DNA from 2 places in the Achromobacter sp. ES-001 genome. Region 1 is predicted to be linked to the other one. Evidence: riboswitches for the same ligand, from Rfam matches in the RefSeq annotation. Region 1 holds a riboswitch; the other holds the start of a gene.
The links. A riboswitch is a leader RNA that binds a small molecule or an ion and turns the genes downstream of it on or off. The one in region 1 is predicted to bind thiamine pyrophosphate.
Positions count from the first base shown of each region.

Region 2: another riboswitch for thiamine pyrophosphate. It lies ahead of KYT87_RS27030 (long-chain fatty acid--CoA ligase); the one in region 1 lies ahead of KYT87_RS10605 (sodium:solute symporter family protein).

Region 1 is NZ_CP079940.1:2,325,347-2,340,729, reverse strand. Features, by position in the region: gene KYT87_RS10645 (cation-translocating P-type ATPase) at 1-917, shown strand, start outside; gene speG (spermidine N1-acetyltransferase) at 1,005-1,589, opposite strand; gene KYT87_RS10635 (M81 family metallopeptidase) at 1,909-3,402, shown strand; gene KYT87_RS10630 (riboflavin synthase subunit alpha) at 3,444-4,148, opposite strand; gene KYT87_RS10625 (aldehyde dehydrogenase family protein) at 4,261-5,694, opposite strand; gene KYT87_RS10620 (FadR/GntR family transcriptional regulator) at 6,160-6,963, shown strand; gene xth (exodeoxyribonuclease III) at 7,159-7,941, shown strand; tRNA gene KYT87_RS10610 (tRNA-Ala) at 8,010-8,085, shown strand; gene KYT87_RS10605 (sodium:solute symporter family protein) at 8,218-9,669, opposite strand; TPP riboswitch at 9,770-9,874, opposite strand; gene KYT87_RS10600 (3-oxoacyl-ACP reductase) at 9,981-10,763, shown strand; gene KYT87_RS10595 (LLM class flavin-dependent oxidoreductase) at 10,769-12,055, shown strand; gene KYT87_RS10590 (LysR family transcriptional regulator) at 12,064-12,966, opposite strand; gene KYT87_RS10585 (3-hydroxyacyl-CoA dehydrogenase family protein) at 13,092-14,054, shown strand; gene KYT87_RS10580 (3-keto-5-aminohexanoate cleavage protein) at 14,051-14,905, shown strand; gene napE (periplasmic nitrate reductase, NapE protein) at 15,215-15,373, shown strand.
Region 2 is NZ_CP079940.1:5,964,562-5,979,944, forward strand. Features, by position in the region: gene KYT87_RS26955 (tripartite tricarboxylate transporter substrate binding protein) at 1-414, shown strand, start outside; gene KYT87_RS26960 (class I adenylate-forming enzyme family protein) at 431-2,026, shown strand; gene KYT87_RS26965 (citryl-CoA lyase) at 2,023-2,814, shown strand; gene KYT87_RS26970 (SDR family NAD(P)-dependent oxidoreductase) at 2,811-3,629, shown strand; gene KYT87_RS26975 (MetQ/NlpA family ABC transporter substrate-binding protein) at 3,691-4,485, opposite strand; gene KYT87_RS26980 (DUF6817 domain-containing protein) at 4,668-5,741, shown strand; gene KYT87_RS26985 (UbiX family flavin prenyltransferase) at 5,821-6,384, opposite strand; gene grxD (Grx4 family monothiol glutaredoxin) at 6,392-6,718, opposite strand; gene prmC (peptide chain release factor N(5)-glutamine methyltransferase) at 6,850-7,683, opposite strand; gene prfA (peptide chain release factor 1) at 7,694-8,776, opposite strand; gene hemA (glutamyl-tRNA reductase) at 8,861-10,135, opposite strand; tRNA gene KYT87_RS27010 (tRNA-Phe) at 10,351-10,426, shown strand; tRNA gene KYT87_RS27015 (tRNA-Phe) at 10,513-10,588, shown strand; gene KYT87_RS27020 (hypothetical protein) at 10,720-11,493, shown strand; gene KYT87_RS27025 (hypothetical protein) at 11,490-11,987, shown strand; TPP riboswitch at 12,002-12,093, shown strand; gene KYT87_RS27030 (long-chain fatty acid--CoA ligase) at 12,163-13,245, shown strand; gene KYT87_RS27035 (acyl-CoA reductase) at 13,242-14,702, shown strand; gene KYT87_RS27040 (ABC transporter ATP-binding protein) at 14,699-15,383, shown strand, end outside.

The DNA of each region.
Region 1 (15,383 bases):
ACGGCAAACCGGTGCAGACCGACCTGCAAGACTGGGACGTGTCCGACGCCACCCGCCACCCCGCCACGTTGATCGCGGCCAGCCTGGCGGCGCGCTCGGACCACCCCGTGTCGCTGGCCGTGGCGAACGCCGCGCGCGAGGCCGGCAAGACGCTGCTGGACGTGGACGCCTTCACCGCCCTGCCCGGCCGTGGCGTCAGCGCGCGGATCGATGGCGTGACCTTCCAATTGGGCAACCGCCGCCTGATGCGCGACGCGGGCGTGTCCAGCCCCAAGCTGGAAGCTCGCATGGACGAATTGGAACGCCAGGGCAAAAGCGCCATCGCATTGACCGACGGGCAGCGCGTGCTGGCGTTGGCCGCTGTGGCCGACACGGTCAAACCCAGCAGCGCCGAGGCCATCGCGGACCTGCACGCGCTGGGGGTGCGCACGCTGATGCTGACCGGCGACAACACGCCCACCGCGCAAGCCATCGCGCAGCAGGTGGGCATAGACGAAGCGCGGGGGGATCAGTTGCCGGAAGACAAGCTGACCGCCATCGAAAGCAAGCTGGCGGCCAACGAGGCAAGCGCCGGCAAGGTGGGCATGGTGGGCGACGGCATCAACGATGCCCCCGCACTGGCGCGCGCCGACATCGGTTTTGCGATGGGCGCGGCCGGCACGGGAACGGCAATTGAAACGGCGGACGTCGCCCTGATGGACGACGACCTGCGCAAGATCGGAACATTTTTGCGCTTGTCACGCGCCACCCACCGCGTGCTGATCCAGAACATCGTGCTGGCGCTGGGTATCAAGGTGGTGTTCCTGGCGCTGGCCATGACGGGCAACGCCACGCTGTGGATGGCCGTGTTCGCCGATGTGGGCGCCAGCCTGCTGGTGGTGGCCAACGGCCTGCGTCTGCTGCTCGCGGCGCAGTGATGCGGGCGCAGCAGTGATGTAGTGATGTAGTGATGTAGTGACGCAGTGACGCAGTGATGCAGTGACGCGTTGGCGGGACGGGCTTGCTTAGCCCGTCTGCTCTTCCTGCGGCCAGTCGCGCAGCACCGGTGCATCGGGTGCACCGGGGCCGACGTCGCGCAGGTGTTCGTGTTGCAGCAGCGCCATGCGGTAGGCGTCGCGATAGGCGCCGTTCGAAAAGAACTCTTCCTTCATCAGCCCTTCGATCTGGAAGCCGCAGCGTTCGTAGACGTGCACGGCGGCGGTATTGTCCTTGTCGACCACCAGATAAACCTTGTGCATGTTCAGCACGCGAAACGCATAGCCCACGGCGATGCGAGTGGCCGCCTTGGCGTAACCCCGGCCCTGGTAGCTGGGCGCAATGATGATCTGGAATTCGGCACGGCGGTGGATGTAGTCGATTTCAACCAGTTCGACCAGACCGGCGGGCTGCCCGGTATCGTGCTCGATGATGAAGCGCCGTTCGTTTTGATCGTGCAGGTGGCGGTCATAGAGTGCGACCAGTTCGTCATAGGCCTCGTAGGGCTCTTCGAACCAGTACCGCATGATGACGTCGTTGTTGTTGATCTTGTGCACAAAGTGCAGATCGCCGCGCTCTAGGGGGCGAATTTTGATATCGGATATGACCGACATAAGAACCTCCGAAAGTGTCGCTATTGTATTCCGATTCGCCTCGAAACGACCGTCTTATGGGAATTTCAGAAATTTCTTGAACGTTCATGCGGCTTTCCAGCCATTTTTGCCTGGAAAGCATTGTCGTTACTGCCTTTGAATATCAAGACTTTCTAAAAACACCTTGCACGCCGGTCTGGCCCGGCGGCCAGCCCCCCCGGGCGGCGCGGCCCGGTTTTGCGCTATTGCCAAACCCTGGTACGTCTCCAATAATCGTCCCGTCGGCAACGGCTACGCCGCAAGACCACGACACACATTCAAAAATCCAAGAGGAAAAAACATGCACATCCTGGTGGCTGGATTCCAGCACGAGACCAATACCTTTGCGCCATCCAAGGCCGGGTATGACAACTTTGTCCGCGGCGAAGGCTTTCCCGCGATGGTTCGCGGCCAGGACATGCTGGCGCTGCGTTCGGTCAACATTCCCGCCGGCGGCTTCATCAACGCCATCCAGGCGGCCGGGCACACCGTGCATCCGGTGATCTGGGCCGGCGCCAGCCCATCCGCGCACGTGACGCGTGACGCCTTCGAACGCATCGCCGGCGAAATCCTGGACGCCGCGCGCGCCCGCCCCTACGACGCCGTCTACCTGGACTTGCACGGCGCGATGGTGACCGAACACCTGGACGACGGCGAAGGCGAACTGCTGGCGCGCCTGCGCCAGATTGTCGGCCCCGCCGTGCCCGTGGTCGCCAGCCTGGACCTGCACGCCAACGTCACCGCGCAGATGCTGCAACAGGCCGATGCGCTGGTCGCCTTTCGCACCTATCCGCACGTGGACATGGCCGACACGGGCGAACACGCGGCCCGCCTCTTGCTGGCGCGCATTGCGGCGGGCGACCACTGGACGATGCACGTGCGCCGCCTGCCCTTCCTGATCCCGATCAACGGCATGTGCACCATGCTGCAACCGTCCAAAGGCGTGTACGACGCGCTGGCGCACCTGGAGCAAACGGCGGGCGTCACATCGATATCGTTCGCGCCGGGTTTTCCGGCAGCGGACTTTCCGGAATGCGGCCCCGTGGTGTGGGCGTACGGCACCGACGCGGCGGCCGTGGAACACGTCACTGAAACGCTATACCGGCAGGTGCTTGAGCTGGAACCGCAATGGTCGCCCGACTTCCTGGAACCGGCCGATGCCGTGCGGCGCGCCCAGGATCTGGCCGCGGGCGCGTCTCGCCCCATCGTGATCGCGGATACGCAGGACAACCCCGGCGCGGGCGGCGACGCCAATACCACCGGCATGCTGCGCGCGCTGGTCGAGGCGGACGCGCAGAATGCCGCGCTGGGCCTGCTGTACGACCCGGACGCCGTGCGCGCCGCCACCGCCGCCGGCATCGGCCAGACCGTCACGTTAAGCCTGGGCGGGCAGTCCGGCGTTGCGGGCGATTCCCCGTTTACGGGGGACTTCGTCGTGGAAACGCTGTCGCCCGGCAAGCTTCGTTTTGATGGCCCGATGATGCACGGCATGGACGTGGACCTGGGCGCCGTGGCGGGCTTGCGTATCGGCGGCGTGCGGGTGGTGGTCAGCGCCAGCAAGGCGCAGATGCTGGACCGCAACCTGTTCCGCGTGGGCGGTGTGCAGCCTGAGGAAATGGGGATATTGGTCGTGAAAAGCTCGGTGCACTTTCGCGCCGACTTCCAGCCGATTGCGCACGAAGTGCTGGTGGCCAAGGCGCCCGGCCCGATGCAGGCCGACCCGGCGGACCTGCCTTGGACGCGCTTGCAGCCGGGTATGCGCGTACGCCCCGAGGGACGGCCCTTCGGGCAATAAAGCTGGGGGATAAACCGTCCGGGGTACGCGCCCCGGGCGCGTTATTTCAGCTTGCCCCGCGGGCTGACAAAGTCTTCCAGTGTCAGCCCCTTTTCCTTCAGGATGGCTTCCAGCAGCGGTTGCAGCTTGCCCAGGCTTTCCTGCACCGTTTCGCGCACGGTATCGACCATGACCTGCGTGCCGCGCTCGATTTCAATGTTGACGAAGTCGCCCACCTGCTTGTCTTCGAACACCGTCATGCGGCGCGTTTCGGGAATCAGCCACACTTCAAACCAACCTTCGGCGCGGTTCACTTCCGACACAGTCAGGCTGGCGCCGTTGATGGCGATATAGCCCTTGGCGAACACGTATTTGCGGAAAGCTTCGGGAATGCTGAAACGCATCAGGCGATTGGTGTCGGACGACTTCACCATGATGACTTCAGACGTGAAATCGACGTGACCCGACAGCGGATGCCCGCCGATCTCGGCCCCGTCCTTGGCAGCGCGCTCGACGTTGGCGCGGTCGCCTTCGGCGTAGCTGCCCAGCGTGGTGATGGCCAGGCTTTGCAGCATCACGTCGAACGTGGCCTGGTTGTCGGACAGCAGTTCAGTGACGGTCAGGCAGACGCCGTCCGTCGATACGCTGGCGCCGATGGCCAGGTCTACACAGAAACCAGGGGGAAAATCCAGCGTGAAGGTGCGCAGGCCTTCGCGGTCCGCGATCTTTGCGATCGTCGCGGTGCCTTGAACAATACCGGTGAACATACAGATCCTGAATACGGGGCGGCGGGCCCCAGAAGCAAAACATCAACGTTAACCGATATTTTGCTCCGGACCGCCGCACCGCATGCGGGTAACTGGCGTCACCCGCCAGCCATCAATGACGGATGGCGATGGTCTTGAGCGTGGTGAAGCCGTAAAGCGCTTCAAAGCCCTTTTCGCGGCCATAGCCCGACTGGCGCGAGCCGCCAAACGGCAGTTCCACGCCGCCGCCGGCGCCATAGTTATTGATGAAGACCTGGCCGGCGCGCAGTTGGCGGGCCAGACGCATCTGGCGGGCCCCGTCGCGCGTCCACACGCCCGCCACCAGGCCGTACAACGTGCCATTGGCGATTTCCAACGCTTGCTGCTCGGTGTCGAACACCATGGCGGCCAGCACCGGGCCAAACACTTCTTCCTGCGCCAGGCGGCTGTTGGGCGGCACGTCGCGGAACAGCACGGGCGGCTGGTAGTAGCCCGACTCGGGCGCACCGTCCTGAAGCTGGCCGCGCGCGGCAACCTTCAAGCCTTCCGCTTCCGCTTCGGCCAGAAAACCGCGCACGCGATCGTGCTGGCGGCCGCTGATCAGCGGACCCACGTCCAGGTCCTTTGCGGCCGGGCCGGTAACGGTTGCGGCGAAGGCGTCCGACAGGCGCTTGAGCACCGTTTCGTACACGCCGCGCTGAATCAATACGCGGCTGCCCGCCGAGCACGTCTGGCCGGCGTTCTGGATGATGGCTGCCAGCAGCACCGGCATGGCGGCGTCCAGGTCGGCGTCATCGAACACGATCTGGGGCGACTTGCCGCCCAGTTCCAGCGTCACCGGCACGTGGTTATCGGCGGCGGCATGGGCCACCATCTTGCCGGTCTGCGGCGAACCCGTGAACGAGATATGGTCGATGCCGGGATGCGCCGACAGCGCCGCGCCCGCTTCATGGCCGTAGCCGGTGACGATGTTCAGCGCGCCCGCGGGCAGCCCGACCTCAGCGGCAATCTCGGCCAGCTTCAGCAGCGACAGGCACGCGTCCTCGGCGGGCTTGACCACGCAGGCGTTGCCGGCGGCCAGCGCCGCGCCAACGCTGCGGCCAAAGATCTGTAGCGGGTAGTTCCAGGGCACGATGTGGCCCGTCACGCCATGCGCTTCGCGCACGGTCAGCACGGTGAAGCCCGGGGTGTAGGGAATGGTCTCGCCATGCAGCTTGTCGACGGCGCCGGCATAGAACTCGAAATAACGCGCCACGGCGGCGGCGTCGGCGCGCGCCTGCTTGATGGGCTTGCCGGTATCGGCGGATTCCAGTTGAGCCAGCTCTTCCTGGCGGTCCAGCAGGGCAAACGCAATCTTCATCAGAAGGCGGCTGCGCACGGCGGGCGCCATCTGGCCCCACTCGCCTTCAAACGCCTGGCGCGCGGCTTGCACGGCGCGGTCTACGTCCGCCTCGCCGGATCGGGCAATCGCCTCGAAGGGCTTGCCATCGGACGGGTTCACGACGGCAATGGTTTCACCGGTGGCAGAGGCCACCCATTGATTGGCGATAAAGTTCTTCTGAGTCACGGTGTGCGGAGTAAAGTAGCGGCCGAACGGCCAGTTGCGGAAAAGGCGCCGACGCGCGCGCAACGTTCCCGGCACGATAAAAAGTGCAAGGTAGCGGTAGGTGTGCGGCAGCCCATATTGGCGGTGGTCGTGTTGTCTCGGATGCAGCCCGGCGGTCATTCCGGGTTTGCCGGTTTTTGCCGATGGCTGGGCGCAACGGGAAAGCCCGTGTCGCCGTCCGCGCGTCAGCGGCGCGGGCGATGTCGTTTGTGGCAAATTACGGGAGGCCGGCATAACTTGTCAATTGAATTGACAGCTTTCTATCCAAGGCTCGGAATTTTTGACTGAGGATTCGGGTAATCCCTTATCTATCAGACGGTTACTGATCTGTGCCTGCCCTGGAATTTTTCCCGGATACCGCGATGTTGTCATGGCGACTGACAAACTTCCGCTTTCTTCACGCTATTCACTTTCAGGAACGCGCCAATGAGCAACGAGCGTGACCCGCGGCTGGACGCATTACTGGAATCCGCTTCCCGTCCCCGCCCCGAATTGGACGTGTTGGCGGACGTGGCCTCTGGCCTGGGCTATGTCCGCGCCGAGCGCTTTGCCGAACGCGTCTACGAAAGCCTGTTCTACGCCATCGCCACCGGCAAGATCGCGCCGGGCAACAAGCTGCCCACCGAATTGGAATTGGCCGCGCTGTTCGAGGTGTCGCGCCCGGTGGTCCGACAAGCGCTGGACCGCCTGCGCGAAGACCGGTTGGTGGACTCCATCCGAGGCTCCGGCACCTACGTGCGCGCCAAGCCCGACCTGATGGGCGGCATGCCCGCCGTTGACCCGGCGCGCCGCGTCGGCCACATCCTGGAGGGCCTGGAACTACGCATGGTGATCGAACCCGAATGCGCCTACCTGGCCGCCCTGCGCCGCAGCAGCGACGACTTGCACGACATGGACCGCATGCTGACGGGCTACGAAGAAGCCGACGCGTCCGGCGCCATCGCGCATCACTACGACTACGGCTTTCACCAAGCCATCGCCGCCGCCACCAGCAACCAGCGCTTCGTGCAAGTGCTCAAGTCACTGGAATACGACGTCAGCCACGCCGTCAACGTCATGCGCCACCTGGTCCACAGCGAACCCTGGAAACGCACCCGCGCCGCCATCGACGAACACCGCCACCTGTACCGCTTGATCCAGGCCCAAGACGCCGACGGCGCCCGCAACGTCATGCGCTCCCATATCGAAAAGGCCAAGAGCCGGATGCTCAATAGCGGGTCTGAGCATTGATACGAGCGCAGGCAAGCCAGCCACCGCGAGTCGCGCCTGCATCCGAAGCTTCGCCGTCGCCACGGTATCATCTGCCCCTATTCCTGGCGCCCGCCGACGCCCCTACCGGAGAACTGGCCAGACAGTTGCTGAGCCGGCCTCGGCAGGGCGACCTCGCCAAGACTCGCATGAATAAATAAAGGCCCTACCAGACACATGAAATTAGCCACCTGGAACGTGAACTCCCTGAATGTACGCCTGCAGCAGGTGCTGGATTGGCTGGCTGCCAATCCTGTCGATGTGCTGTGCATTCAGGAACTGAAGCTGACCGACGACAAGTTTCCCGAGGCGGCGTTCAAGGAAGCCGGTTACCACGCGGTTTGGGCGGGGCAGAAAACGTATAACGGCGTGGCGATTGTGTCGCGCGTGCCGGGTACGTCGATGGTGCGCAATATTCCCGGCTACGACGATCCGCAGCAACGCGTGCTGGCGCTGACGTTTCCCAGCCCCGAAGGCGACGTGCGCGTTGTTTGTGCGTACTGCCCCAATGGTCAGGCGGTGGATTCGGACAAGTATTTGTACAAGCTGGCCTGGTTTGACGCCATGCGCAACTGGCTGGCCGAGGAAATCAAGCAGTATCCGCGCTTGGCGGTGCTGGGTGACTACAACGTCGCCCCGGCCGATGAAGACGTGCACAACCCCGAGAAATGGGAAGGCCAGGTGCTGGTGTCTGAACCGGAACGCGCGGCCTTGCGCAGCCTGATGGAGCTGGGCCTGACCGATTCGTTCCGCCTGTTCGAGCAGCCCGAAAAGTCGTTTTCGTGGTGGGATTACCGGCAATTCGCCTTCCGCCGCAATGCCGGCCTGCGGATCGACCACGTGTTGTTGTCTGCCCCGCTGGTCAAGCGCTGCGTGGCCTGCGTCATCGACAAAGAGCCGCGCCGCAACGAGCAGCCGTCGGACCACGCGCCGGTAGTGGCCACCCTGGAATTCGTCTGAAAATAATTGCGCCGCGCCGTATTGCGCGGCGCTTTATTGTTCAGGTATAGTTTTGCTCTTGCTTCATTGGGGCGGTAGCTCAGCTGGGAGAGCGTCGCGTTCGCAATGCGAAGGTCGGGAGTTCGATCCTCCTCCGCTCCACCAATATTCCAGACAAGAAAGCCTTGGACACCGCAACGTGTTCCAAGGCTTTTTTGTTTTGGCTGGCGGCGCGGGATCGGGCCGAAATTCAGGCCGGAATTCAGGCCGGAATTCCGGCCATATTCCAAGCCACCATCAGGCCGGGTCCTTGTCCAAACGGCGCACCGCCGCGCTCAGTGTCGACAGATCAAACTCCTTGACGCCGCGACGCATCCCGCGCATCAACACGGTGACCAGCACCGGGACAAAGGCGGCCAGCAGGAACGATTCGAGCAGAAACGTAGGCTTGTCGCCCGGCGCCGGAAAGAAGAACAGCCCGGCCGCCAGCCCCGCGACCGTCGCGGTCGTTGCGGTGACGCCATCGTGCTTGCGGCTGAACAGACCATAGAACACCGGAAACGCGGCGGCCGAGCACAGCAGGTCGGCCAGTAGGAACAGGTACAGCACGCTATAGCCCTGCGAGGCCACGATCATCACCGGAATCGCCAGCAGCAACACCGCCCAGCGCGCCAGACGCTTCATGTCCATGCCGGTGGCGCGCGGCATCAGGCGGCGCATATCCACCGCCACGATGCTGGACACGGCGCTGATGGCGGTGTCGGCCGTGCTCATGACCAACGACAAGCCCAACGGGATCAGCGCGATCACGAACCAGGCGGGCGCGTGCGGCATGATGACGCTGAACAGCGCGATGGAACTATCGCCCTGCGGTGCCAGCCCGACAAACGCCAGGCCGAACAAACCCATCAGGAAGATGAACGGCGCGGCCAGGATACCCCCCAGCAAAAAGCCATTGCGCATCGACCGCGTGTCTTTGGCGGCATAGATGCGCTGCCAATTGCCCTGGTGGAAGATGCCGGTCAGCAAAATCGCCACGAAGAAGGTCAGGCCGGCTTTGACGCCCACGGGATCGGTCAGATCCAGCAGCTGTGGCGCCTTGGCGCGTAAAGCCTCGATCGTCGGCAAGGCCCCGCCCGCCGCCTGCCAGCCCACCACGCAAAGAATCACCAGCAGCGGCACGATGACCATCATCTGCACCTGATCGGTGAAGATCGATGATCGCAAGCCACCATACGTGGTGTAGAGCAGCGTCGTGCCCATCACGATGGCGGCCGTGGCCCACAGCGGCACCGGCGCCAGCATGGTGACCAGCTTGGCAATGGCCGTGACCTCGGCCGACAGCGCGATGAACAGGTAGAACAGCATGATGAACAGCGCCAGCCCGTACATAGGCCGCCCGTACCGCGCCATCAGGAATTCCGTCAGCGTGTGACCGTGCGGGATCAGTTCGCGCATGCGCCGGCCCAACGGAATCATGACCAGACGCGGCGACATGGACCCCAGCGCGTAGCCGATAACCGCCGCCAAGCCGCCCCAGGTGGCGGCCTGCGCCGGCGAAAACAGAATCCAGGCGCCCAGCGTGGACGCCATCAGCGTCAGGATGGTGCCAAAAGCGCCCTGGCTGTTGCGCGCCACGATATAGTCTTCCAGCGTGCCGCGCTTGCGTCGCGTATACAGCACGCTGGCGGCGGCAAAGCCACCCGAAAAGAGCAGCAGCCACATCAAGGCGGTGGTTTGGGTCAGCATGGAAAGCGGTCCTCCCTGGCCCGGCAAACGGCCGGACGCGCGTTGCGGCACCGTCCGCAAGGCGGGCCGCTGATGAATCAAAGCACTAGGGAGGGCGCGCGAATGGCGCGATGTCCTTCCCTTCGCCGGCATTACCCGGATCAGGTTCAAAGGGTTACCGCGACAACGCGGAATCTCAGCCAAACAGGCTCCCCCAGGAATTGCCGCAAGATTAGGGTCGCGGCAAGCCAATGTCAACGCATCGATTTATGCTAAGTTCGCCCGCTTGCGGCACCTGATTGCACGCGTGCCGGTGAACCGACGAGCCCACCATGCCCATTGCCCACCCCGCCCCCGCCTTGAATGAACAACTGGTAATCGTGACGGGAGGCGCCCGCGGATTGGGTGCGCACATCACGCGGGCCTTTTTGCGGGAAGGCGCAAAGGTGGTGATCAATTACCTGAACAGCGCCCAGGCCGCGCAGGCGCTGGCCGCCACCGCGCCGCAACGGACGCTGGCGGTTCAGGCCGACGTGCGCGACGCAACCGCCGTCGCCGCCATGATCGCCCAGGCGCAAAGCCACTTCGGCATGCCCGTCACCACGGTGGTCAACAACGCCCTGCCCGCCTTTGCCTTCAACGGCGACGCGCGCCCACATGCCGACACGCTGACCTGGGACCACTTGAATCAGCAGATCGAAGGCAGCGTGCGCGGCGCGCTGAACACGACGCAAGCCGCCCTGCCCGGCATGCGCCAGGCTGGGGTGGGCCGCATCATCAACATCGGCACCAACCTGGTCCAGAACCCGGTGGTGCCGTATCACGACTACACCGCCGCCAAGGCCGCGCTGCTGTCGTTCACGCGGACGCTGTCGCAGGACCTGGGGCCCGACGGCATCACGGTCAACATGGTGTCCGGCGGCCTCTTGCGCACCACTGACGCGTCGGCCGCCACGCCAGAAGCCGTGTTCGACCTGATCGCCGCCAGCACGCCGCTGCGCGCCGTCACCACGCCGGAACAGTTCGCCGATGCCGTGCTGTTCTTTGCCAGCCCCTGGTCGCGCAGCGTCACCGGCCAGAACCTGGTCGTGGACGGCGGCCTCGTGAAGAACTGATCGCCATGTTGCACCTGAACCTGTTCATCTTCGGCTGCGGCCACCACCGCGCCGCCTGGCGGCATCCGGACTCGGCTGCTGAACGCCTGGGCGATATCCGCTATTACGAATCGCTGGCGCGCACGGCGGAACGCGGCAAGCTGGACGCCATTTTTTTCGCCGACGGCCAGTCCACCGACAACATCGGCGACGGCCCGCGCTGGTACCTGGAGCCGCTGACGACCATGGCCGCCATCGCGCGCGCCACCACGCACATCGGCTTGATCAGCACCGTGTCCAGCACCTTTTTCACGCCGTTCCACGCGGCGCGCATGGTGGCGTCGCTGGATCACATATCGGGCGGACGCATGGGCTGGAACGTCGTCACGTCGATGTTCGACGCCGAAGCCCGCAACCACGGCTTTGAAGCCATGCCGGGGCACGACTGGCGCTACGCGCGCGCCGAAGAATTCGTGGACGTAGCGTTGCGCTTGTTCGATTCATGGAAGGACGATGCCCTGGCCATCGACCGCAACGGCGTCTATGGCGTGCCCGAGCGCGTGCGCCCGATCCACCATCACGGCGACCACTTCCTGGTGGACGGCCCGCTGACCGTGCCACGCCCGCCGCAAGGCCACCCGGTGCTGTTCCAGGCCGGTGCATCCGACCAGGGCCGCGACCTGGCCGCCCGGCGAGCCGAGGCGATCTACGCCGTGGCGTATGACCTGCCGGCCGCGCAATCGTATTACCGCGACATCAAGCAACGCGTACGCGACGCAGGGCGCACCGCCTTCGTGCCCATCATGCCGGGGCTGGTTACGTACGTGGGGTCAACCGAAGCCGAAGCCCGCGCCAAGCAGCGCGAGCTGGACGTGTTGCTGCCCAGCGACGCATCGCTACGGCAGTTGGGCACCTTCGTGCTGCAAGATTGCAGCACCTGGGAGCTGGACGCCCCCGTGCCCGCGCTGGTGCCGCTGCATGAATTCAAGGGCCCCAAGGGCCGCTACGCCACCATTTTGCGCATCATTGAAACCGAGCAACCCACCGTGCGACAACTGCTGGGCCGCCTGGCGGCGGGTGGCGGCCACTGCACGATGGTGGGCACCCCCGAGCAAATCGCAGACCGGATGGAACACTGGTTCCGTAACGAAGGCGCCGACGGCTTCAACCTGATGCCGCCGTCGTTGCCGGGCGGCATCGATGACTTCGTGGACCAGGTGGTACCGGTGTTGCAGCGGCGTGGCTTGTTTCGTACGGAATACGAACACACTACGCTGCGGGGGCATCTGGGGCTGGAGCGGCCGGCGGGATAGACCCTGCGTTACCGCGCCGCCAAATATTCCTTCAACGTCCCCACCAACGCCGCCGCCGCTGGCGACAAACTGCGGTTGCGTGACGTGACCAGGCCAATCGATCTTTCCGCCACCGGCCCGATCAGCGGGCGTTGCACGATCCCCGTCTGCGATACCGCGCCGGCGGCGATCTCGGGCAGGGCCGCCACGCCGAAACCGCATTCCACCATCGCCACGATGGTCGTCAGGTGTTCGGCTTCGAACGCGGGCGTGAAGCGGATGCGGTTTTGCAGGAAGGCCCATTCCGTGTATTGCCGCACGCTGCTGGGCTGCACCATCGATACGTGCGCGGCGGTGGCGGTGTCGGCCCAGCGCAGCGGGCCACTTGATCTTGCCAAGGCGTGCGACTCGGGAATCAGCAGCAAAAAGCTGTCGGACATCAGCGGCACGTAGTGCAGGTCGGCGTGCTGGGGGTCGGCGGCGGTCAGCGCGAAGTCCACCTCGCCTGCGCGCACAAGGTCGAACGCGGGGCCGGACAAGGTGTCGCGCACCTTCAGGGCGACGTTGGGGTGTTCCTGTCGATACGCCATCAGCACGCGCGGCAGCAGACGCGCGGCCAGCGACGGCAAGGCGGCGACCGACACCTGGCCCTGCTCGGCGCTGGTGACGCCGCTGACGGCGGCGATGGCGTCGCGGAACGCAACCTGCAAGGTGGCGGCCTGCTGCATGAAGACCTCGCCCGCGGCTGTCAGCCGCACCGTGCGCGTCGTGCGGTCGAACAGCCTTACGCCCAGCGCTTCTTCAATGCGTTGTATCTGCGTGGACAGCGCCGACTGCGACAGATGCAGTTGCGCCGCCGCCTGCCGGAAGTTCAGCGTGCGGCCCAGCACTAGCGTGGTATCGATGTCGCGCATCGAAAGATTGATCTGCATGTCCCCAAAACCTCGGTTTGTATTGATCTGGTTTGTCGATCATTCTATCCAAAAAATCTGATTCATCTATCAAACCGGCTTCTCTACACTCGCCCCCAACGACGATGCAATAACAGGAGCAAACCATGCAGACGGACGCAACTGCGCTGCCCAACCCGGGCGCGGCGCATGCAGTGGTGGTGGGTGGCGGCACGATGGGCGCGGACGTGGCGGTGGTGCTGACGCGCGCCGCCTGCCGCACCACCGTGATCGAATCGAACGCCGAACGCGCGGCGGGCCTGCCCGCGCGCGTGGCCGAAAACCTGAAGACGATCGGGCGCGAGGCCAACGCCCCGCTGCTGGCCACGGCTGCCAGCCTGGATGAGGTGGACTGGTCCACCGTGGACCTGGTGATCGAGTGCATACCCGAACGGCTGGACATCAAGCAGGCGCTGTTTGCCGACCTGGCGCGGCGCGCGCGCCCGGACGCCATCCTGGCCAGCAACAGCTCCAGCTTTCCGATCAGCGCCATCAGCCAAGGCCTGGACACGCGTGGCCGCATGTTGGGCCTGCATTTCTTCATGCCCGCGCACCTGGTGCCGCTGGTGGAAGTGGTGCTGGGCGAGGCCAGCGATAACGCCTGCGCCGATTCGTTGATTGGGTTCATGCGCCGTTGCGGCAGCGTGCCGGTCAAGGTCAAGCAAGACCTGCCCGGCTTTCTGGCCAACCGCTTGCAGCACGCGCTGTCGCGCGAGGCGTTTGACCTGATCGACCGCGGCATCGCGTCGCCGGAAGACGTGGACGCCGCCGTGCGCTTCGGTTTCGGCTTTCGCTTCCTGGCGGCCGGCCCCGTCATGCAGCGCGATCACGCCGGCATCGACGTACACGCAGCCGCCGGCGCCACGATGTACCCCACGTTCTGCAACGCCGACCACCCCGCGCGCTGCCTGACCGAACGCGCCGCCGATGGCCGCCACGGCATGAAGGCGGGCGAAGGCTTCTACGCCTGGACGCCCGAAACCATTGCCGCCGAGCGTGCCCGCTACGACCGTTTGCTGCGCGCCGGCCTCGACCTTATCAACCCGGAACTGCCGGAGATCCAGCCTTGAACGCCCCTGCCTTGCCGCGCGCCGCGCTGGCCGAATCCCCCGTCATCATCACCGTGGCGCCCAACGGCGCCTACAAGAAAGCCGCCGACCATCCGGCCGTGCCGCTGACCGCCGACGACCTGGCGCGCGAAGCACGCGCCTGCCTGGATGCCGGCGCGGGCATGATGCACATGCACGTCCGCAAGCCGGACGGCAGCCATCTGCTGGACGCCACCGCCTATCGCGACGCCCTGACCGCCGTGGAACGCGCGGTGGGTCGCGAGTTGCTGGTGCAGGTCACCAGTGAAGCCGCCGGCGTGTACAAGGCGGCCGAGCAGATTGCGTTGGTGCGCGAACTGCAACCCGAAGCCGTATCGATCGGGCTGCGCGAAATCGCCGTGCCGGACATTCCCGAAGCCGAGCTTGCGGCGTTTCTGGCGTGGCTGGCCGAGCGCCGCATCATGACGCAGATCATCCTGTACGACGAAGGCGACGTGCGGCGCTGGTTGTCGTTGCGCGCGCGCGGGCTGGTGCCGCCCGGCGCGTGGTCGGTGCTGTTTGTGCTGGGCCGCTACAGCGCCGGGCAGACGTCGTCGGCGTATGACCTGCTGCCATTCCTGGGCGCGTACGATCAGTCCTTGCCCTGGGCGGTGTGCGCGTTTGGCCCCGAGGAAAACGCCTGCGTCACGACGGCGGCGGCGTTTGGCGGCCACATGCGCGTGGGCTTTGAAAATAATTTGAAGCTGCGCGACGGCGGCATCGCGCCGGACAACGCCGCGCTGGTGCGTCAGGCAGCGGACGGCGCACGCGCACTGGGCCGCCCGATCGCCACCGCCGCCGACGCGCGCCGCATCTACGGGGCCATTGCCTGAACCCGTAGACGTATCCCCGCCGCTGCCGGATTGTGGATGGCGGATCGCGTGCCTGATGCCTCGCCGGATCAATCCGGCCAGCGCGTCCGGCACGCTTTTTTTATCGCCCGGCAATCGCGCGTGCGTCGCCGCGCCATTGCCGCGTTCTCGCCTGCCCCCGCCGCGATAGCGCCGCGCCGGGCTTGCTTATTGCAGCGCCGCAAAAGTGTTTCGCCGTCATGCAACATTGACGCAATGTAAAAGCACTGCTAAAAACTTCGACATCCGCACGTTCAATGCAATACCCCGACTTTTCAAGTGAGGTGGTGTGTGCAAAACGAGTCTGATGGGTACACCAAGCCTCAGGAGCTGCGAAGTTTTCTGTTCCTGACGGCTGTCATGGCCCCCGTCCTTACGGTCATCATCGTGGCGGGCTACGGGTTCATCGTCTGGTTCTATCAGCTGATCGCCGGCCCCCCGGGCAGCTGATGCCACGCGA
Region 2 (15,383 bases), 2.9 Mb from region 1:
CCGGCCGTGGCCGACCTGTTGGGCGGACAGGTCGATTCCATGTTCGACAACCTGCCCTCGTCGTTGCCGCACGTGCAGGCCGGCAAGCTGCGCGCCATTGGCGTGACATCGCCGCAGCGCCTGCCCGCCACGCCGGACGTGCCCACGCTGGCTGAATCCGGGTTGCCGGGCTTTGACGTGGAATCGTGGTTTGGCCTGGTCGCTCCCGCCGGCACGCCGCAGCCCGTCATCGCGCGCCTGAACGAAGCGCTGAACCAGGCACTGGCCAGCCCCGCCTTGCAGGCGTCCTACAAGCAGGCCGGCTTCTACGCGCCGACCACGCCCAACACGCCGGAGACCTTCGCCAAGAAGATCGACAGCGAAATCGACAAATGGGCCGCCGTCGTCAAACGCGCCGACATCAAGGCCAACTAGTTTTCAGGAGCACAGGGTGTACCCGATCGATTTCTTTTTCCGCGCGGCCGAGCAGTATCCCGAACGCATTGCGCTGGACGGCCCCGAAGGCGCGGTGACCTACGCCGAACTGGCTGCCCGTACCCGCGCCCTGGCGGCCGCGTTGCAAGACCTGGACCCCGAACCGCAAACGCGCGTGGCCCTGTGCGCGGGAAATTCCGCGCGGCACATCCTGGCGCTGCTGGCCGTGCTGGCCAGCGGAAAGATCTGGGTCCCGCTTAACTATCGCAGCACCGCGCGCGAGATCGGGCGCATCCTGGATGCCACCACGCCGTCCATCGTCATCGTGGACGCCACCGGCGACCCGCTGGCGCCGTGGGCGGACGGCGCACGCATCCATCTTGACGATGCCGACCGGGACGGAGACGGGAACGCTGACACGGGCACAGCCACAGCCGCTGATACCTCCACGGGCAGCGGCAAGGACACGAGCACCCGCACCGGTGCAAGCCTGCGCCTGAACGCGCTGCTGCGTCAGTACGCCGGACACGAGCCCACGCGCCACGCGCTGTCCCGTGACGCCACGCAGGCCATCAAGTTCACCGGTGGCACGACAGGGCTGCCCAAGGGCGTCATGCAACCGTACCGGGCGTGGAACGCCGGCATCATCAACCAGATCGCCAGCTGGCAGCTGACGTGCGAGGACCGCTACGTGGTGTCCGCGCCCATCACGCACGGCACCGGCACCTACATGCTGCCCATACTGGCCTGCGGCGGCGCGCACCTGCTGCTGGACAGCGTGACCCCGGCCACCATCACCGCCGCGTTTCGCGAGCGCGGCGGCACGCTGAGCTTCATGCCCCCCACGCTGATCTACATGATCATGGCGCAGGACGGCGTGTCGCGCGCCGACTTTCCCAAGCTGCGCAACCTGATCTACGGCGGCGCGCCGATGCCGCCGGAAAAAATAGTCCGCGCGCGCGACTTCTTCGGCCCCGTGCTGGGCACCACCTATGGCCAGACCGAAGCGCCGCAAATCGCCACCGTGCTGCGCCCGTCGGACTTGAACGACCCGCGCAACCGGGCCTCGGTCGGGCGGGCGACATGGCTGTCCGACGTCGCCATCATGGCGCCCGACGGCACGCTGTTGCCGCGCGGTGACATCGGCGAAGTCGTGGTGCAGGGCGACCTGACGATGACGGGCTACTGGCGCCTGCCCGAGAAAACCGCCGAAACGCTGGTGGACGGCTGGCTGCATACCGGCGACACGGGCCTGATCGACGCACGCGGCTATCTGTTCCTGAAAGACCGGCTGCGCGACGTCATCATCACCGGCGGGTTCAACGTGTACCCGGTCGATGTCGAGAACGCGCTGTCGTCGCACCCGGCCGTGTACGAATGCTCGGTGTTCGGCCTGCCCGACGACAAATGGGGCGAAGCCGTGCACGCCGCCGTGCAGTTCCACCCAGGCGCGCAGGCCGATGCCGACGCGCTGAAGGCGCATGTGCGCGCACTGTTGGGGCCGGTCGCCACGCCCAAGCAATTCCATATCCACGACAGCCTGCCGCGCTCCAGCGTGGGCAAGGTCCTGAAGAATGCCGTGCGCGACGCCGCACAAAAGGAGACGCCATGAACCCACCTGAAACCCGCCTTTGCGCCCATCACCTGACCGGCATGTCGTACCGCGACGTCGATCTGGTTGACGGCCTGATCGGCAAGAAGACCTTTACCGAAGTCATGATCATGCAGATCCTGGGCCGCGACGCGCGCCCGGTGGACATGCGCATCGTGGACGCGGTGCTGGTCACGTTGATGGAACACGGCATGACGCCCAGCGCCATCGCCACGCGCCTGATCTACATGAGCGCCCCCGAAAACCTGCAAGGCGCGGTGGCGTCCGGCTTGATGGCGGTGGGCAGCCAATTCGTGGGCACCATGGAAAATTGCTCGCGCCTGCTGGACCGTATCAAGCAGGCGGCGGACGGCCGTGCCGAAGCGCTGGCCATCGCGCGCGAATTCCGCGAACAGCGCCAGGCGCTGCCCGGCTTTGGCCACCATCTGCACAAGCCCGACGACCCGCGTTCCATCAAGCTGCTGGCGCTGGCCGAGGCCGAGCCGGACCTGGAGGGCGCGTCGCTGAACGCGTTGCGCCTGCTGGCCGCCGCCGTGGACGAGACCTATGGCAAGCACATCACCATCAACGCCACGGGCGCGGTGGCCGCGTTGCTTAGCGAAATCGGCGTACCCACGAACCTGATGCGCGGCTTTGCCGTGATCTCGCGCGCGGCTGGCCTGGTGTCGCACGTGGCGGAAGAACAGCAAAGCCCATCGGGCCGCTACATCTGGGAAACCATTGACCACGCCATTCCTTACGTCGGCAAGGGCAAGACGCATCAGCAAGAGGACGGAGGACCGGCATGACGGCGGCGCAGGGCACCGATACCCGGCTGGCGGGCAAGGTCGCGCTGGTAGCCGGCGCCGGCGCGTCCGCCAGCGGCTGGAGCATCGGCCGCGCCAGCTGCGTGACGATGGCGCGGCAAGGCGCCGCCATCGTGGCGCTGGACGTGAACCTGGCGGCCGCGCAAGACGCCGCCCATGAAGTCGAAAAAATTGGCGGCAGCGCCTTGGCCGTGCAAGCCGACGTGGCAGACCCCGACGCCATGCAGGCGGCGGTGGATGCCGCGCTGCGCCGCTACGGCCGCATCGATATCCTGCAAGCCAACGCGGGCATCGGCAAGGTGGGCGGTCCGGAAGATATTTCGCTGCAAGACTGGGACCGCATCCAGCAGGTGAACGTGACCAGCCTGCTGATTGCCACGCGCCTGCTGGCGCCCGTGATGCGGCAACAGGGCGGCGGCGCCATCGTCACGGTGTCGTCCATTGCTGGCATCCGGTACACGGGTTACCCACACCTGGCCTACAGCGTCAGCAAGGCTGCCGTCATCCACTTTGCGCGCATGGCGGCGCAGCAATATGCCGCTGACGGCATCCGGGTGAATACCGTGATCCCCGGGCTGATCGACACCCCGCGCGTGGCGCAGAACGTGGCGCGCATGTTCGACCCCGACAACCTGCAAGCCGCGCTGGCCGCGCGCGACAAGCAGGTGCCCATGGGCCGCATGGGCACGCCCTGGGAGGTGGCGAAAGCGGTGGCGTTCCTGGCGTCGGACGATGCGTCGTACATCACCGGCACCGAGCTGGTCGTGGACGGCGGGCTGACGGGCAAGTACGCCTGATCGTGGGCGCCGGACTCAGGCGCTACGCCTGATCGTCAGGCGCCAGACGCAGGCGCGACGCTTACCAGGACGTGGAGTACGCCCCCGGGAACTGCTTGGCCACAAACGCCTTCACCTCGTCCGACTGGTACGCCTTGATGAAGCGGGCAATGCGCGGGTCGTTCTTGTTGTCTTCACGCGCGGCGATCACCACGGCGGCAAAGGGCGCGTCCTTGCTTTCCAGCGCCAGCGCATCCTTGGCGGGCGACAGGCCCGCCGGGATGGCGTAGGCCGAGTTGACCGCCGCCGCGTCCACGTCCGACAGCGAATGCGGCAACTGCGCCGCTTCGATCTCTATGAACTTCAGCTGCTTGGGGTTTTCAACGATGTCGAACAACGACGCCGTCACCGTCACGCCGTCCTTGAGCTTGATGAGCTTGGCCGCCTGCAACACCAGCAGCGCGCGGGCGCCATTGGTGGGGTCATTGGGTATCGCCACCTTGCCGCCTTGCGGCAGGTCGTCCAGCGACTTCAGGCGCTTGGAGTAGATGCCCATCTGCTGCACCACGGCAGTGGCCACCGGCACCAGCTTGTAGCCACGCGCCTTGTTCTGCGAGTCCAGAAAAGGCTTGTGCTGATAGATGTTCAGGTCCAGTTCCTTGGCGTCCAGCGCGGCGTTGGGCTGGATGAAATCGCTGAATTCGATCAGCTTCACTTTCAGGCCCTGCTTGGCCGCCACCTGCTGCACCACTTCGCCGATCTGCGCGTGCGGACCCACGGTGACGCCGACCTTCAGTTCGGCGTCCTGCGCCATGGCTTGGGTGCCGGCAAAACCGAGCACAACGGCGAATACGGCGAGGGAATGGCGAAGGCGCATAGGGCGCATAGGGATCTCTGAAAGTAGAAAGAATGAGCCGCGATTCTATGCAGCGTCCTACAAAACCGGAAGCGATGAATATTCATATTGATATGCGCGAAATCGTATAAAGCGCCGCGCCATGACAAGCCCGCGTCATGCGGACACAATAGCGGCTGCCATCAATCATCCGCATTCACGCCATGCCCACATCCGCCGAACTACACCCGCACGCGCGCTCCTTGCTTGCCGACCACTACCAAGCCATCGATGCGGACCTGCCCGCGTTGCTGGACCTGCTGTTCGCCCGCAGCGCCGGTGAAGACTGGCACAAGGCCGGCACCTTCAAGCACCATCTGCTGGGCGTGTACCGCACGCTGGCGCTGTGGAACCAGCCGCGCGAAGTGCGCATGCTGGGCTTGTTCCACAGCGTGTACGGCAACGAATACGTGGACCTGACCTTGTTCGACCGCGAGCGCGAACGCGAGACGTTGCGCAACGTGCTGGGCGACGAAGCCGAAGAATGGGTCAGCCTGTTCTGCGCCATGCCCCGCACGAAGTTCGTGCAGGCCGTGCTGGCGGGCCAAGGCACGGGCGGCACAGGCATGACGCTTGAAGGCACCGATGGCCAGGTGTTTACGTTGACGCCGCGCCAGGTCGCCGCGTTCATCGTCGTGTCCGCCGCCGACATCGGCGAACAATGGCACAGCTGGCAAGACGAAATCTTCGCCGGTTATCCGCAGCAGCAGCGGCGTGATCTGAAAGCCAACTGGGCATCGTCGCTGTGGCCCGGCCCGCTGAAGCCGCCGTCAAATATCCTGTCGATGCTGTCGCACTTGCTGGCGCCCTTGTCCGGCATGCCGGCCGATACCGGCATCCCCGTCCCGCCGGCGTTCGACGCGTGCCGCGCCACGCTCAGCCCGCGCGACGAAGCCGCCGCCAGCGCGCTGTATTGGCAGGTCATCACGCGCATGCACCCGCTGACGGAAATGGACAGCGCGCGCCATCTTCTGGAAGCCGCCGTGGCGCATAACCCGTGGGTGGGCGAACCGCGTTTGCTGCTGGCGCAACTGGCGCTGACCACGGGCGATTTCGACGCGGCCCAAACGCATGCGGCAGCTGGCTTGGCGGCTTTGCAGGCCTGGGGCACGGCGTGGGACAAGCGCATTGAATGGGCGGGCTGGATGGCCTGGGCGCGCATCGAATTGCAAAACGCCCGCGCGCGTCAATGGCCGGAAAATCTGGCAGCGCTTAATGGCTTGGGGCTGGTGGAGTAAGCCCGGGCCGCCGCCAGCAGGCAAACAGCCCCGCATGCGGGGCTGTTTCATTTCACGCGGCACACCGGCAGCGGCCTGGCTACTTCATGCCTTCCCAATGCGGGCCGGGCACGATGATGTCGAACAATTCCAGCACGCGCGCTACGGTGTGATCCACCATTTCTTCAATGGACGAGGGGCGGTGATAGAAGGCCGGCAGCGGCGGAAACACGATGCCGCCCATTTCGGTCACGGCGGTCATATTGCGAAGGTGCGCCAGGTTGAACGGCGTTTCGCGCACCAGCATCACCAGGCGCCGGCGTTCCTTCAAGGTGACGTCGGCCGCGCGTGTGATGAGGTTGTCCGACAGGCCATGGGCCACCGCCGCCAACGTGCGCATCGAACACGGCACGATCACCATGCCGGCGGTCTGGAACGCGCCGCTGGCAAGCGTGGCGCCCACATCGCGCACCGAATGCACGTGATCGGCCAGCGCGTAGACGTCGTGGCGGCTGACATCAAGCTCGTGCTTGATGTTCAGCACACCCGAGGCGGACACCACCAGATGCGTCTCGACATCATCCACGCCGCGCAAGGCTTGCAGCATGCGCACCGCGTACAACGCGCCCGTGGCGCCGGTGATGCCGATAACAAGCCGCCGCATCGCGGCGTTAAGCCGTGGCGCCGGATTGCTCCAGCAGCGTCTTCAGTTCGCCGGATTCATTCATCTCGTTCATGATGTCCGAGCCGCCGATGAATTCGCCGGCCACGTACAGCTGGGGAATGGTGGGCCAGCTGGAGAATTCCTTGATGCCCTGGCGGACTTCGTCGTCTTCCAGCACGTTGACGGTGACCAGCTTCTTCACGCCACAGCCCTTCAGGATTTGAATGGCCTTGCCGGAAAAGCCGCACTGCGGGAATTGGGCGGTGCCCTTCATGAACAGCACAACGGGGTGCTGGGTCACGGTTTCGCGGATGAATTCTTGAACGTCGCTCATGGTGGTCTCTTGGACAGGCATAACGGAATACGCCAATTATAGGTACAGCGGAAAAATCCGCCCGAAATCCCCGGAAGCGGGTCAGGCCAAACGCGTTTTCCGCGCCAAACTCTTGTAACAGACGGCCCGGGTCAACCGCGCGCGGCAGGCCGGCGTCCGCCGGAAATTCGTTCGATGCCGGCCAGGTCGTGGCGGCTGTGCACATTCTCGAACCCGGCATCGGCCAGCAAGCCGCGTACCGCCTGCGCCTGGTCCCAGCCGTGTTCCAGCCACAGCGCGCCCCCCGGCCTCAGGTGCTGGGCGGCGCCCGTCACGATGCGGCTCAAGTCTTGCAGCCCGCTCGCGCCGTCGGTCAGCGCACCGCGAGGTTCAAAGCGCAGATCGCCCTGGTCCAGATGCGGGTCGTTGCTGGCCACATAGGGCGGGTTGGACACGATCAGATCGAAACCCTCGCCGGCCGGCACCGCATCGAACCAGCTGCCTTCCACGAAACGCACCGATGCGGTCAGATCCCACGCGTTGGCCGCCGCCACCTTCAGCGCGGCGGCGCTGACGTCGGACGCCATCACGCGCGCATCGCGTCGGGCCAGGGCGATGGAGATCGCAATGGCGCCGCTGCCCGTGCCCAGGTCCAACACGGCAGGCCCGGCGATACCCGCCACGCACTCCAGCGCGGTTTCCACCAGCACTTCGGTGTCGGGACGGGGAATCAGCACGTCGGGCGTCACGGTGAATCGGTGACCCATGAATTCGCGGTGGCCCAGCAGGTACGCCATCGGCTCGCCCGCCAGCCGGCGCGCCAGCAGCGCGTTGAAGGCGGCGGCAACGTCGGGGTCCAGCGGGTCGGTGTCGTGCGCCAGCAGCCATGCGCGCGGCTTTTGCAGCACGTGCTCAAGCAGCATCCGCACTTCCAGGCGCGGCAGGCGGGTGTCGAGCAGCAGGCTTTTGAGCTGAGGCGTCGTCATGGCGCGCGCGTCAGAGGTCGTCGCCCAGCGCCGCCAACTGCTCGGCCTGATGCTCGGCGATCAGCGCGCCGGTCAGCTCTTCCAGGTCGCCTTCCATGATCTGCTGCAACTTGTACAGCGTCAGGTTGATGCGGTGGTCCGTCACGCGGCCCTGCGGAAAGTTATAGGTGCGGATGCGCTCGGAGCGGTCGCCCGTGCCGATCAGGCTCTTGCGCTCGGCGGCTTCCTTGCTTTGGCGCTCGCGCGTTTCCTTGTCTTTCAGGCGCGCGGCCAGCACCTGCATGGCCTTGTCCTTGTTGCGGTGCTGCGAGCGGTCATCCTGGCATTCCACCACCAGGCCGGTCGGCAAGTGGGTGATGCGCACCGCTGAATCGGTCTTGTTGATGTGCTGGCCGCCCGCGCCGCTGGCGCGGAACGTGTCGATGCGCAGGTCGTTGGCGTTGATGACGATTTCCGACATCTCGTCGGCTTCCGCCATCACGGCCACGGTGCAGGCCGACGTGTGGATGCGGCCTTGCGCTTCGGTGGCCGGCACGCGCTGCACGCGGTGTGCGCCGGATTCGAACTTCAGGCGGCCGTAGGCGCCGTCGCCGTCAATGCGCGCGATCACTTCCTTGTAGCCGCCCAGCTCCGAGGCGCTTTCCGACATCAGCTCGACGCGCCAGCCGCGCGCTTCCGCATAGCGGGTGTACATGCGCAGCAGGTCGCCCGAGAACAACGCGCTTTCGTCGCCGCCCGTGCCGGCGCGGATTTCCAGGAACACGCTGCGCCCGTCATTGGGGTCGCGCGGCAGCAGCAAGAGCTGCAATGCGCTTTCCAGGCTTTCCAGCTTGCCTCGGCCCGACTTGATCTCGTCTTCGGCCATGGCCTTCATGTCGGGGTCGGACAGCATTTCCTGCGCCGTCGCCAGGTCTTCTTCAGTGCGGGCAAATGCGGTGAACGCGTCGACCACGGGTTCCAGCTCGGCGCGTTCGCGCGAGAGCTTGCGAAAACGGTCCATATCGGACGCGGTTTCCGGTTGGGCCAGCAACGCGTCCACCTCGGTCAGGCGGTTACACAGATGCTCCAGCCGGCTGCGCATGGAAGATTTCATGGGGGAATGACCAAAGAAAAAACGGGAATAGCGGGCGCCCACAAGACGAACGCCCGCCAGGAGGCGGGGCGTGGGGCAGATTCGCTAACGGCGGGAATCGCGGCCGGGAAACAGGCGCGGCATCCAGGCAAGCAGCTGCTTGCGGTCGTCGCCTTCACTGCGGTTCAAGGCCGCCAGCGGGCCGTGCAGGTATTTTTGCGTCAGCCCGTGCGCCAGCTGTTCCAGCACGGCTTCGGGCGATTCGCCACGCGCCAGGAGGCGGCGCGCGCGTTCCAGTTCAGCGGCGCGGACGTCTTCGGCGGCCTGGTGCAGGTCGCGGATAACGGGCACCACTTCGCGGGACTGCATCCAGTGCATGAAGCCCTGGACGCGGGTTTCGATAATGGCTTCGGCCTGCACCACGGCAGCGCGGCGCGCGTCGGTGCCGGTCTGCACCAGCCGGCCCAGGTCATCCACCGAATACAGATAGACGTCGTCCAGGCGGCCGACTTCGGGTTCGATGTCGCGCGGCACGGCCAGGTCGATCATGACCATGGGGCGGTGGCGGCGCAGGCGCGTAGCCCGTTCCACCATCCCCAGGCCGAGGATGGGCAGGGAGCTTGCCGTACAGGAAACGATGACGTCGAACTCGGACAGGCGATCCGTCAGGTCGGACAGCTTCATGGTGCTGGCCGAAAAACGGTTGGCCAGGATTTCGGCGCGCTCGGCCGTGCGGTTGGCCACCACCATGCTGCGCGGGCGTTGCGCGGCGAAGTGGGTGGCGCACAGTTCAATCATTTCGCCCGCGCCGATGAACAGCGTGCGGGCCTGGTCCAGGTTGCCGAACACGCGCTCGGCCAGGCGGACGGCGGCGGCGGCCATGGACACCGACTGTGCGCCAATGGCCGTCTGCGACCGCACTTCCTTGGCCACCGAGAACGTGCGCTGGAACATCTGGTGCAGCAAGGTGCCCAGCGACCCGGCTTCACCGGCGGCGCGCACGGCGTCTTTCATCTGCCCCACGATCTGGGTTTCACCCAGCACCATGGAGTCCAGCCCGCTGGCCACGCGGAAAGCGTGACGGACGGCGTCGTCTTGATGATGGCGGTACAGGTGCGGGCGCAGCGTGCCGGCGTCCAGGCGGTTATGTTCAGCCAGCCAGGCGGGCAATTGATCGGCGACGTGACCGTCGGCCGCGCAATAGATTTCGGTGCGATTACAGGTGGACAGGATGGCGGCTTCACGGACGGAACCGCCGAATGCCGAACGCAGACCTTCCAGCGCAGGCTTGACCAGATCGACGGGCATGGACACGCGTTCGCGAACCGAAACCGGCGCGGACGTGTGGTTCAGACCGAAGGCAAGGACAGCGACCGACATGTGGATGCGTAAAGAACTGCCACGAAAATGACTGAAAGATTATACCCCTGCGGGTTATCCCCAGCCCATTTGCGCCCACTTCCGCGACCCTGCGTCGCACCTTCCGTTCCATTCACCCAACAGTCCGCAGGCGCGACGGGGCGAAAAATAGTTGGCGGATCCGCCCCTACGGCTGGCGTGGGCAAAAAAAATTGTGTATAGTTGCGGACTTCGTTGGCCTGGTAGCTCAGTCGGTAGAGCAGAGGATTGAAAATCCTTGTGTCGGTGGTTCGATTCCGCCCCAGGCCACCAAAAGAATTATTGGGATTGCGATAGCAATATCAAGTCCCAAAAAAAGCCCAGCCGCCGCGCTGGGCTTTTTGCACCGTGTACGTGTTGGCCTGGTAGCTCAGTCGGTAGAGCAGAGGATTGAAAATCCTTGTGTCGGTGGTTCGATTCCGCCCCAGGCCACCAGCCCTCCTGATCTCCACCGCTGTGGGGATTTTTTTACGTCCAAATTCTGGCGTTCACCCCCGCCTCGGCGCCCGCTTGCAAAATATTACATGCCGGCAAAAAAGCCGGGCACGAGGTCTACAGTCGTCGGTATGAAACCGGCCGCCAATCTTCGCTTCGCTGTGCGCGACCGCATCAACGGCGTTGATGTGGGCCCAAAGGCTGTTCCCTTGAGCCTGCTTGGCGAGTTTCAAAAAGACGTCAGCGACTTTCTGCAAGGGTCCACCCGAGAGGTCAACCCGGCCGCAGTGCTGGTGTCGATAGAAGAAGGGTCGCTGGTTTTAGTCGCCGAAGGGTTGTTGGCGGCATCGACGCTCTGGGCCGATGTGGAACGCTTAGCCGTCCCGAATTCTCTCGAAGCCATTGATCCCCGGCGCGCGGCGGTCATCGAGCGCTGGCAAGCCCAGGCACGCAACAATCCCGATCGTGTTTACGCCCTTGAAGACAACACGCGGCGCGCGCTGACGATCGTCAATGCCCAGTCAGACTTCAAACAATCCGTCGATATTTGGGTAACCGTGGAAAAGTACTTACACGGCAAAATCGTGGACTGGGGCGGCAAGACCAAAGCGAACGTTCACCTTGTGCTTGAAAATGGCAAATCGCTTACGGTAGCCGCCACTCAGCAATTACTGGCACAGGAGAGCGAAAATCGCCTCTATCGCCCAGCCTTGCTGCACGTGACCGCTGAAGAGAATTTACGAACCGGTGAATTGCGCAATTTGAATCTGCGCTCGTTTGAGGTGCACCACCCCGCGTACGACGACGATGAATTCCAGCGAATGGTACGCAAAGGCACCGCGGCCTGGGCGGACGTACCCGACGCAACACGATGGGTTGAATCACTGCGTGGCGACGACTCATGACGGCAGCAGTGTTGCTGGATACCAGCTATCTGATCTCGCTCGTCGACGCGACTCGCCCCAACCACCAAATTGCCACCCGGTACTTCCGGCAGATGATCGACGAGTCTCTGCCGATTTATTTTTCGGCAGTCGTTGCAGCGGAATTCGGCATCAAGCAAGCACTGACCGACTTACCACTGCAAAAGTTTCGCCACCTGCCGTTCAACATCCCGCACGGGCAGCGAGCCGCCCAATTGTGGAATGTGCTGGGCCCAAGGGGCGATGGCACCGGGCGCGCAGTTGCGCGTGATGACATCAAACTCATTGCCCAGGCTTGTCACGAGCGCATTCCCTTTGTCCCCAATGAGGACGCTTCCTCGCTGCACAAATACTGCGAACGGCTACGTGAGGCTGGCGTATGCCAGGTGCGTTCCATCGTCCTGGCCAGCGGTTATGACCCCGCAGCCTTCCGAATGGATGGTCAGCAAGGATTCGACCTAAGCGGCGAACCCTAGAGCGGGTTAACATTGCCTTCGCTCCGGGGTGCACGCCAGTGCTGAGATTCAGACCCGCGAACTTGACCCGGTTCATGCCGGCGTAAGAAGAGCAATCGTCCGACCCTGCCGCGCCCTTGCGCCGCTTGCGCGGGCGGGCTTCGGAGCTTCCTTGTACCGGAATCGACGAACGCCCATGAACAACGCTGCCCCGCCCGTCGCGGAACTTCTTGAATTCATTGCCCAGGACGGCTGCACCGATGCGCAGTTCGACCGGATGGCGCTACGGCTTTTTGCGTATCAATATGGCGCCAACGCGCCGTATCGCGCGTTTTGCCAGCGGCGCGGCGCGACCGTGCGCAATGTGAAGACCTGGAGCGACATTCCCGCCGTGCCCATCGACGCCTTCAAGGCGATGGAGCTGCGCTGCGAGGCGCCTCGGGCCGACGAGCGTGTCTTCATGACCAGCGGCACGACGCGCGCCGATATGCGCGGGCGGCACTTTCACCCGCATCTTGAGGTTTACGACCTGTCCATGACCCGCAATTTCGCCGCGCGCGTCATGCGGGGCACGCCGCGCCTGCCGATGGGCATTCTGTTTCCGGACGAAGTCGCCATGCCCAATTCGTCGCTGGCCCACTATCTGGCCCTGGCCAAGACCGCGTTCGGCACCGAAGACAGCCGCTATTTCATGTCGCCGCAGGGCATCGACCTGGATGGGTTGTGGCGCCGCCTTGAAGAGGCTGAACGCGACGGCCAGCCCTATGCGCTGCTGGGCGCCAGTTTCAGCTTCGTGCATGTGATCGATGCGCTGCGCACCGCGGGCCGCGCGTTCCGTTTGCCGCCGGGCAGCCGCATCCTGGACACCGGCGGCTACAAGGGCCAGTCGCGCGAGCTGCCGCTGGACACCTTTTATTCCGAGCTGTCCGAGCTGCTGGGCGTGCCGCGATCGCTGTGCATCAACATGTATGGCATGACCGAACTCAGCACCCAGTTTTATGACGACGGCAATGCCACCGTCCCTTCCGTGAAATCGGGGCCGCACTGGATTCGCTCGCGCCTGGTCGACCCCGCCAGCGGCCGCACCGTGCCCGCGGGCGAACGCGGCATCCTGGCGCACTGCGACCTGGGCAACTTCAATTCGGTCAGCACCATCCTCACTGAAGACGTCGGGCAACCCGCCGATGGCGGCTTTTTGCTGCTGGGCCGTGCTGAAGGCGCGCAGGCCAAGGGCTGCTCGCTGGCGGTCGAAGCATTCATTCAGTCGGCGCGGCCATGAGCGTGCAACGCGTCCAAGCGGGCTATCTGCCGGGGCTGACCCCGGCCGATGTCCAATGGCAGACCCTGCCCTTCGAGCAGGACGGCCGGCGCGTGGACGTGGCCGTGCCGGTGCTGACCGCCTCACAGATGCAAGCGCTGGCCGAACGCGTCAAGCAGGCCAGCGCGCGGCATCTGAAGACGATGACGGTGTCGGAGATCATCAACGTCATCGACCGCGCCATCGCCCGGTTGCTGGATCCCAACGACCCGGTTCGGCAACAAGCCGATGTTCTGTTGCCGATCGTCAGCGGCTATGACGGGCAGATGGTGCGGCTGGGCCTGACCGGCTTTTTCAAGACCTTCCGCGCGCCGCAGCTGCATCGCTTTGTGGCCGAAGACTTCGCCAACCCCAAGGTGCTGGACGGCTTTCAGCCCGCGGCCAAGGGCGGCGCGGTGCGCGCGCATGGCCCGCAATTGCTGGTGCACAGCTGGGCCGGCAACGTGCCCGCGCTGGCATTGTGGAGCCTGATCTGCGGCCTGCTGGTCAAGGCCGGCAATATTGGCAAGCTGCCCAGCGCCGAGCCGCTGTTTGCCGGCTGGTTCGCGCACCTGTTGGCCGAGGTGCACCCACCGCTGGCCGACTGCCTGGCCGTGGTCTGGTGGCGTGGCGCGGGCGAGGACGACGCCGCCGCGTTGTACGCGCAGGCCGATACCGTCGTGGCGTACGGCGGTAACGACGCCCTGCATGCCATCCAGCGCCGCCTGCCCGTCACGACGCGCTTTCTGCCGCATGGCCACAAGCTGGGCTTTGGCGTGGTCAGCGCGGCGGCGCTGGACGCACAAAAGGCCCCCGCCCTGGCACGCCGTGCGGCATGGGACGTGATGCGCTACGACCAGCAGGGCTGTTATTCGCCGCAGATTTTTTACGTGCAGCGCGGCGGCCTGGTATCGCCGCGCGACTTTGCGGCTTACCTGGCAGGCGAGCTGGCCAATCTTCATCGCCGCTTTCCGCGCCGCGCGTTGGATCTGGCCGAATCGGCGGCGGTGGCCAAATGGCGGCAGTCCATCGAATGGCAGTTGCCGTCCAACGCCGCCGACGTGTTGATCGGCGACCCCGATGCCGCGTGGACGGTCTCTTATGTGGACACCGCGCCCGCGCTGTCGCCCACGGCCCTGCAACGCAGCATCGTGGTGGCCGGTATCGACATGCTGGATGAGGTGGCGGCGCGCGTGGCGCCCCACCACCACTACCTGCAAACAGCGGGCGTGGCCGCCACGCCCGAAGAGCTGTATCGCCTGGCCGATCAGCTGGGCGCGGCAGGCGTTACCCGCGTCAGCGCGATTGGCGCGATGAGCATGCCCGAAGCGGGCTGGCATCACGACGGCCGTTTCAACCTGCTGGACCTGGTGCGCATGACGGAAATCGAACAGTCCGCCGAAACCGCCGCCGACCCCTACGCGCCGTACGAACCATGATTGCGGACTCGTCCCGCCCCTTCCTGCACATCGACGGGGCGGTCTACACCTACCCCGGCCGCACACCCATCGTGAACGGCATCGACTGGCGCCTGCAAGCCGGCGGCTTTCATTGCCTGGTGGGCCGCAGCGGCTGCGGCAAGACCACGCTGCTGAAACTTGCCGCCGGGCTATTGACGCCGCAGTCCGGCCGCGTGGTGCTGCAAGACGGCACGCCCGCCGCGCCCGGCCCGCAGCTGGGCTATGTATTTCAAGCGCCAACGCTGCTGGACTGGCAACACGTAATCGACAACGTGCTGCTGCCCGTGTCCTTGCAACGCCGACCGCTGCCGGAAGACGCACGGCGCGCGCACGATCTGCTGTCCATGCTGGGCCTGTCCGACCACGCACAACACTACCCACGCCAACTGTCCGGCGGCCAGCAAAGCCGCGTGGCGCTGGCCCGCGCGCTGATTCTTGAACCCGCCTTGCTGTTGCTGGACGAGCCCTTTGCCGCGCTGGACGCCATCACGCGCGGCGAGCTGCAAGACGACCTGCTGCGCATGTGCCGCTTGCGCAATACCACCGTGCTGTTCGTCACGCACGACATCAGCGAAGCCGTCTACCTGGGCGACCGCGTGGCCGTCATGCACCAGGGCCGCATGCTGGCCGACCTGCCGGTGGACCTGCCCGCGCCCCGCA